2 regions of the Paenibacillus sp. FSL K6-4396 genome follow, and region 1 is predicted to be linked to the other one. Evidence: riboswitches for the same ligand, from Rfam matches in the RefSeq annotation. Region 1 holds a riboswitch; the other holds the start of a gene.
The links. A riboswitch is a leader RNA that binds a small molecule or an ion and turns the genes downstream of it on or off. The one in region 1 is predicted to bind S-adenosylmethionine.

Region 1 (3,748 bases):
TATCCACCATTATCTACTTGATCACGGTTGTCATGGTCATAGGCAGTTTATCCCTTGATGGGATCAAAACGCGAACCTGGCCAACGCTGGATTTGGTAAGAAGCTTTGAGATACAAGGTTTAATATTCGAAAGATTCGAATCCTTATTGCTGGTCATCTGGATTATGCAAATTTTCTCGACTACAGCGATCACACATTACTGCGCGTCGGTGGGTATTCGTGATTTGTTCCGTTCCAAAAAAATCAAAGGTATTATGTACGGTCTGCTTCCGTTCATCTATCTGATAGCAATGATGCCCAAGACCGTGGATGATACCTTCGAACTAGGAGATATGCTGGGTAACGTGTCCGTATGGTTATTTGCCATTTTACCTCTGGTACTACTGTTGTTAAGTCTGATTCGTAAAAAAGGAGGCAAGCATGCATGATTACATTCCGTATGTTGTTACGCTTAGCCACTGTATTATGCATACTCTTAACGATATCCGGATGTTGGAGCAGTCGGGAGATAGAGGATCTAAGTGTATACGTTGGTCTTGGGATCGATATTGGCAAAGAGACGGAATTTGAGAAAAACATCGCTAATCAGGGAGGAGCGTATTCCAAGCAGAACAATGTGACAGCCACGGTACAGATTGCTCCCGGTAACTCCAGCAGTCAGAAGAGCCAACAATCCGGGTCACCTGCTTCTGGTAAAACGTCCTACTCCAATGAACAGCTTACCGGAGATTCCTTGCTGCAAATCTTTCGTCAGTTTGCACTAAGGCGAGATCATCCGCTCATCGGGCATCATCTGAAGGTTATCGTTGTGTCCAAGGATATCGCCAAAAAGTATGGTCTGGACCAGCTGCTGGATTTTGTACTTCGGGATAACGATATTCGTCCTAACTGTCTGGTGCTGATTAGCCATCATCGCGCTGCTGATGTACTGACTTCAGATGATCCTTCCCGGATTCCAGCATTTTATCTTACAGGTATTACAGGTAATTCGTACTTGTCCAATAAAATCCTGGACCCCGTTCTACTCTCCAAACTAGATGCACAAATGCAATCCGGTTCCAGCTTTTTGCTCCAGAATGTACTGAACTTCAATGGAGAGGACAAGTTCTCCGGTGCCAGTATCTTTGATGGGAAAACGACCAAATTCATCGGGGAACTCAGCCAAACGGATCTAGAAGGGCTGTCGTGGATCAGACCTAAAGAAAAAGGAGGCATCTTGAAGACATACAATAAAGCGGGATTCACTGTTGTATATGAAATGAAGAAGAAAAAAACAAAAATAATTCCAAAAGTGGTTGGCGATGATATTTCATTCCATGTGAAGACTGAATCCGAAGGCTGGTTGATGGAGGATTGGCGTGCTCCAGAGGAAGAGGAAAAAGGTGCTTATCTCAGAGAATTGGAAAAAGAATTTGCTGAACTGGCTGAACAACAGATTCGACAGGTGTTATACAAACTGCAGCATACCTATAAAGTAGATGTTGCGGATTTTCGGGATAGCTTGCGTATCAAAGAACCTAAAACATGGAAAAAAGTCAAAGACGATTGGGATAAAATTTTTAGCACCGTGCCGATCACGTATGAGGTAAAGACCACCATCACCAATCCGGGGTCTTCCACGGAATAGCGAGGTGTGCCATTTATTATTTAAATGTTGACACATTCATGATAGATCGCTATATTAGTAAAAAATCATTTTCTTATCCAGAGAGGTGGAGGGACTGGCCCTTAGAAACCTCAGCAACAGATCTGAAGGATACTGTGCTAATTCCAGCGGGTGAAAGCCTGATAGATAGGAGCGTTTGTTTTTATTTGTCAGTAACGGCGCACTCTTTAGGCAGAGTGGGTCTTTTTTGTTTTTTCTGGATGAAGAAGTAGGGGAGCAGCTGGTATGGAAAACAACAACGACAAAGGGCATTTTCAGCGGAAAATGCAAGCACGGCATGTGGTCATGCTCTCTCTCGGAGGAGTCATTGGAACGGGATTATTCCTCAGCTCAGGTTACACCATTCAGCAGGCGGGACCACTGGGAACCATTCTGTCCTATCTAATCGGAGCCATCGTTGTATATCTGGTGATGCTCTGTCTTGGTGAACTGTCTGTTCATATGCCAGAGACGGGAGCATTTCATAGTTATGCAGCCAAATATATCGGACCGGCAACAGGCTACACGGTGGCTTGGTTATACTGGTTAACCTGGACTGTTGCGCTTGGCTCCGAATTCACAGCCGCTGGATTGCTGATGCAGCGCTGGTTCCCATCGGTGAACGTATGGATATGGAGTGCGCTCTTTGCACTGATGATCTTTCTGTTTAATGCATTAACGGTGAAATTATTTGCGGAATCCGAGTTCTGGTTCTCATCTGTAAAAGTAGTGACTATCGTAATCTTCATTATTATCGGTGGCGCAGCCATGTTTGGGTTCATTCCCATGGCGGATTCTGAACCGGCTCCATTTCTATCGAATATTACCGCATCCGGGTGGTTCCCTCATGGGGCTACAGCCATATTGATGACCATGCTTGCTGTAAACTTTGCCTTCTCAGGCACCGAGTTAATCGGCATTGCCGCGGGTGAGACGGAGAACCCGGAAAAGACGATACCGAAAGCTATTCATACAACGCTGTGGCGTTTGGTTATTTTCTTCATCGGAACGATTATTATCTTGTCGGCCTTGTTGCCCATGTCGGATGCCAGTGTACTGGAAAGTCCGTTTGTAGCGGTAATGGAGCGGGTGGGTGTACCCTATGCAGCAGACATTATGAACTTTGTTATTCTGACGGCGATTCTCTCTGCTGCCAATTCGGGCCTATATGCATCTTCACGGATGCTCTGGTCTCTGGCTGACAAAAAAACGATCTCTCCGTGGTTTGCCAAATTGACCAAAAGCGGGGTACCGCTGAATGCACTTCTGATTAGTATGGTGGGTGGTGCGTTGGCCTTGCTGTCCAGCATCATTGCGCCAGGTACCGTGTATATTACACTGGTTTCCATTTCAGGTCTGGCTGTCGTTGCGGTATGGATGAGTATCAGTGTCTCCCAATACATGTTCCGCAGACAATATATCCGGGAAGGACATGCGGTCAAAGATCTGGTCTACCGCACACCACTATATCCGGTGGTACCAATTGTTTCATTTATATTATGCCTGGCTTCATGCATAGGTATTGCCTTTGACCCGACACAGCGAATTGCGCTATATTGTGGGGTTCCGTTTATTGCAGTGTGTTACGCTGCTTATTATCTGACAGAACGTGTGAATAAGAAAAGAGGACAAGTACATGACGCAAGCACAACAGACTAACCCCTTAGAACGGATCCTGCGTGAACATCCGGTCATGATTCTGGATGGAGCGCTGGCAACGGAACTCGAACAGCATGGATGTGATCTCGATGATCCACTATGGTCTGCTCGTGTGTTACTTGAGAATCCGGATGTTATCGTTCAGGTCCATGCAGATTATTTTCGAGCAGGAGCCGACTGTGCGATTACATCCAGTTATCAGGCGACGGTGGATGGTTTCCGCAAGAGAGGGATCGATGAACAGGCAGCACTGGAGCTGATCCGCAAGACGGTGGAACTGGCTGCACAGGCGAGAGATGACGTGTGGGCAGAAGTGCAGAGTAGACTAGTAGGGAGAGAAAGCTCGACAAGTCAGCTTGTAGAAGCTTCTTCGGTACGTGCTGAGACGGTGGAGAATGAGGAGTATATAACAGATCGTACAGGGGATCGCGAAGGAAATTGTCT
Region 2 (3,748 bases), 4.2 Mb from region 1:
AACCGGAGCAGACGGTCATCCACACCTACGGCTTCACGAATTTCAAGCGGAATATCCGCATGAGTCTGTACTGCCGGATAAGTCATGAGTGATTCAACTCCGCCGAGACTTTCGGCAAAAGCAATGAGTTGGATATGACGTAGCAACGGTTCAACATAACGTGCATCCTTCACTTTGAAAGAGAAGATACCTGTGTTACCCGTGGATTGTTTGTTCTGTATCTCATACCCCGGATGATCGGATAGACCTGGATGATACACTTCAACCACCGCTGGGTGCTCAAGCAAGTATTTGGCAATAGTAAGTGCATTGTGCTCATGACGCTCCATGCGAAGAGCCAGCGTTTTCATACCTTTCATCAACTGGTAGGAGTCACTTGGAGATAATACCGCTCCAATGGAATTATGCAGGAACGCCATCTCAGCAGATAACGCCTCACCTTTGGTAATAATTAGTCCGGCGAGCACATCATTATGTCCGCCCAGATATTTGGTAGCGCTATGAATGATGATATCGGCACCCAGTTCAATCGGACGTTGGAAAAATGGAGTCAACAACGTGTTGTCAACAATGGTCAACAGGTTGTAACTTTTCGCCCAGGAAGCAACGGCTTCCACATCGGTGATCATCATCAGTGGATTGGTTGGTGTCTCAATAAATACAGCTTTTGTATTCGGTTGACGAACCTTCTCCAGTGCTGCCAGGTCATTCGTGTCCACATAACTAGCAGTTACGCCGAAACGGGACAGAATACGTTCCAGCAGACGATAGGTTCCACCATACAGATCCAGCGATACAATCAGATGATCCCCTTGACCAAACATGGCAAAGATCGTTTGCAGCGCGGCCATTCCCGAGCTACAGGCAAACCCTGCATCACCGGACTCCAGCGCTGCAGCGGCTTCTTCCAACACTTTACGGGTTGGATTAGTGGTACGAATATAATCAAACCCCGTGCTTTGTCCAAGCTTCGGGTGGCGAAACGCAGTGGATTGATAGATCGGAAAGTTAATGGCGCCTGTTACCGGTTCATTGATGGACCCAATTTGTGCTAAGCGGCTTTCGATTTTCAACTTGTTGTTGTCTTCCATTGCTGCATCCTCCTGTAATCTCGATTAGATTTGCGGGCCAATATCGTAAGGTGTTTCTTGATACACATAGTAATTGAGCCAGTTAGAGAATAATAAGTTGGCATGAGCGCGCCAAGTAGCTGGTGGCACACGGGAAGGGTCGTCATTCGGATAATAATGTCTAGGCAATGCGATATCCAAACCTTTGGCTGCATCCCGGTCATACTCCCACTTTAATGAGAACGGGTCATACTCGGCATGTCCTGTGGCAAAAATCTGTTTGCCGTCTTTGGTAGCAACCAGGAAGATCCCCGCTTCCTCGGATTCAGCCAAAATCTCTAAATTCTCATTCTTTTCAATATCTTCGCGTCTCACTTCCGTATGACGGGAATGTGGAACGTTGAATACTTCATCGAATCCACGCAACAATGGAACATGTGGTTTATTGATGGTATGTGGGAAAACGCCAAAACACTTTTCATCAAGTGCAACCTTGGGTACGTCAAAATGATGGTATAAACCTGCCTGGGAAGCCCAACATATGTGGAGGGTTGAAGTCACATTGGTTTTGGTCCATTCGAAGATCTCCTGGATTTCATTCCAATAGTTCACGTCTTCGAAATCCATTTGTTCCACCGGGGCACCCGTAATAATCATTCCATCGAAACGGCGGTGCTCAATCTCATCAAAGGTTTTATAGAACAGATCCAAATACTCCTGAGACGTATTCTTCGACGTATGGGATTTGGGATGTACGAGAACGACATCCACCTGAATAGGCGTGTTTCCCACCAGACGAAGCAATTGTGTTTCGGTCGTTTCCTTTGTGGGCATCAGGTTTAATATAGCGATACGGAGTGGACGAATATCCTGCTGATATGCAGAAGTTTCATCCATGACGAAGATATTCTCTCCTTCAAGTACTTCTTTTGCTGGTAGAGTATCGGGTATTTTGATTGGCATAGTAAGTCTAACTCCTCCTTGTGCATAGATAGATGCAGCCACCCCTGGCTTGATGTCTTCACATCAATACAGTTATAGACTGCCTTGAGCTTGTAAAAACATTGAATTGCTCTTTCATCCAACGTTACAAACAACCTCAAGTTCCTTAGCGAAAATCACTGCTGAGAAGTCGGGGCATATAACAAAGACCTTCCTCGGATTTCGAGAAAGGTCATATGTAAAAAAGATATGCGCCTCTCTCATCTCTCAGTTACAACAGTGCCACTTGACACTTAGTCGCTGCAAGAATTAGCACCGTGCGGTATACCGCCGGTTGCCGGGTTTCATCGGGCCAGTCCCTCCACCTACTCTTGATAAGATTTCGCTGTATTAGATTGTAATTAAATATGGTTCACCGTCTACTTTATTACATTAATGCCCTCACGTCAAGATGCAGTTCGATGTCTGCTTCCCAGATCGGAACCGTTCATCATCCGTTGTCATACACTGCCTCAGGGCGCGAAATAGACACATTTTTGCGCTTGAAAGCACCTTGTACCAGCGGTATACTAAACAAGGTGTTATAAACCCTTATGTGAGAGGTGACATATTAAATGGATGGCGACCCGAGGCCTGACTGGCAGCCGAATTCCGACAAACTGCATAGAGAATTGACATCAGCATGCCGGCAGCGGGACGTGACTTCCGTTTGATTATATAGTGAACGCAGCCCTGATCTCCAGGCTCCGCTGCCGACCGGCTGATTTGTTCTTTTTGCGCCCATAATGATAATATCCGCCAAGTTGGCGGGTGCAGAAGGAGTAGATTAACGATGAAAATCCGGTTGGTAAACAACGGTGTATTTATTCCGGTGGACGATATTCAGCAGGCGCTGACTCCACCAGCGGAAGGATTTTACTGGATTGATGCAGACGTAGACGATTTGGCGGTACTTCAGCCGCTGTTCTTGATGCATGATCTGGCTGTGGAAGACTGTCTTAGTGACGAAGAACAACGTCCGAAGATTGAAATTTATGAGAACCATTATTTTATTGTGATTAATAGCATCCGTTTTGATGATGAAGAGATATTTCTACGTGCGGTCAACTTATTCCTCGGCAGACATTTCATTATTAGTGTTACCAAGCACAAGGTAAGCGAATTGCGCACACTGAAACCCATCCTGTGGGAACAGGAAATCAGTACACCGGATCGTCTGCTTTATTTGCTGGTTGACTTGATTGTTGATAATTATTTCACCGTAGGTGACCGAATTGAAGCACGGATCGAGAAGCTTGAGGAAGACATTCTGATGCATACCAAAAAGTCACATCTGAATGAGATCATCGGGCTGCGCAGTGAGATTCTGTGGCTGAAAAAAGTCCTTGGACCTCAGAAAGAGGTCATTAACACCTTGAACAAAAAAGATCTGCGTCTCATCGATGATCAACTGCAAAAGTATTTCAGTGACATCTATGAGAATGCTGTAAAAATATCTGAAACCTTTGAGACTTATCGCGACCTGATGGGCAACTTGCGAGAAGCCTACCAATCCAGTATTGCGAACCGGGCGAATGAAATCATGCGTGTATTTACCGCCATTACCACGGTCTTCATGCCGCTGACGGTCATTACCGGTATATACGGCATGAACTTTACGAATATGCCAGAGCTTAACTGGAAATACAGCTATTTTGTTGTGATTGGCCTAATGGTTACCCTGGGCCTGAGCATGT

Region 2: another riboswitch for S-adenosylmethionine. It lies ahead of metA (homoserine O-acetyltransferase MetA); the one in region 1 lies ahead of mmuP (S-methylmethionine permease).

The regions. Positions count from the first base shown of each region.
Region 1 is NZ_JBBOCR010000001.1:6,171,029-6,174,776, reverse strand. It holds gene MHB85_RS27145 (GerAB/ArcD/ProY family transporter) at 1-428, shown strand, start outside; gene MHB85_RS27140 (Ger(x)C family spore germination protein) at 425-1,627, shown strand; SAM riboswitch class I at 1,698-1,799, shown strand; gene mmuP (S-methylmethionine permease) at 1,892-3,304, shown strand; gene mmuM (homocysteine S-methyltransferase) at 3,282-3,748, shown strand, end outside.
Region 2 is NZ_JBBOCR010000001.1:1,954,938-1,958,685, reverse strand. It holds gene MHB85_RS08960 (PLP-dependent transferase) at 1-1,091, opposite strand, end outside; gene metA (homoserine O-acetyltransferase MetA) at 1,116-2,033, opposite strand; SAM riboswitch class I at 2,270-2,393, opposite strand; gene corA (magnesium/cobalt transporter CorA) at 2,845-3,748, shown strand, end outside.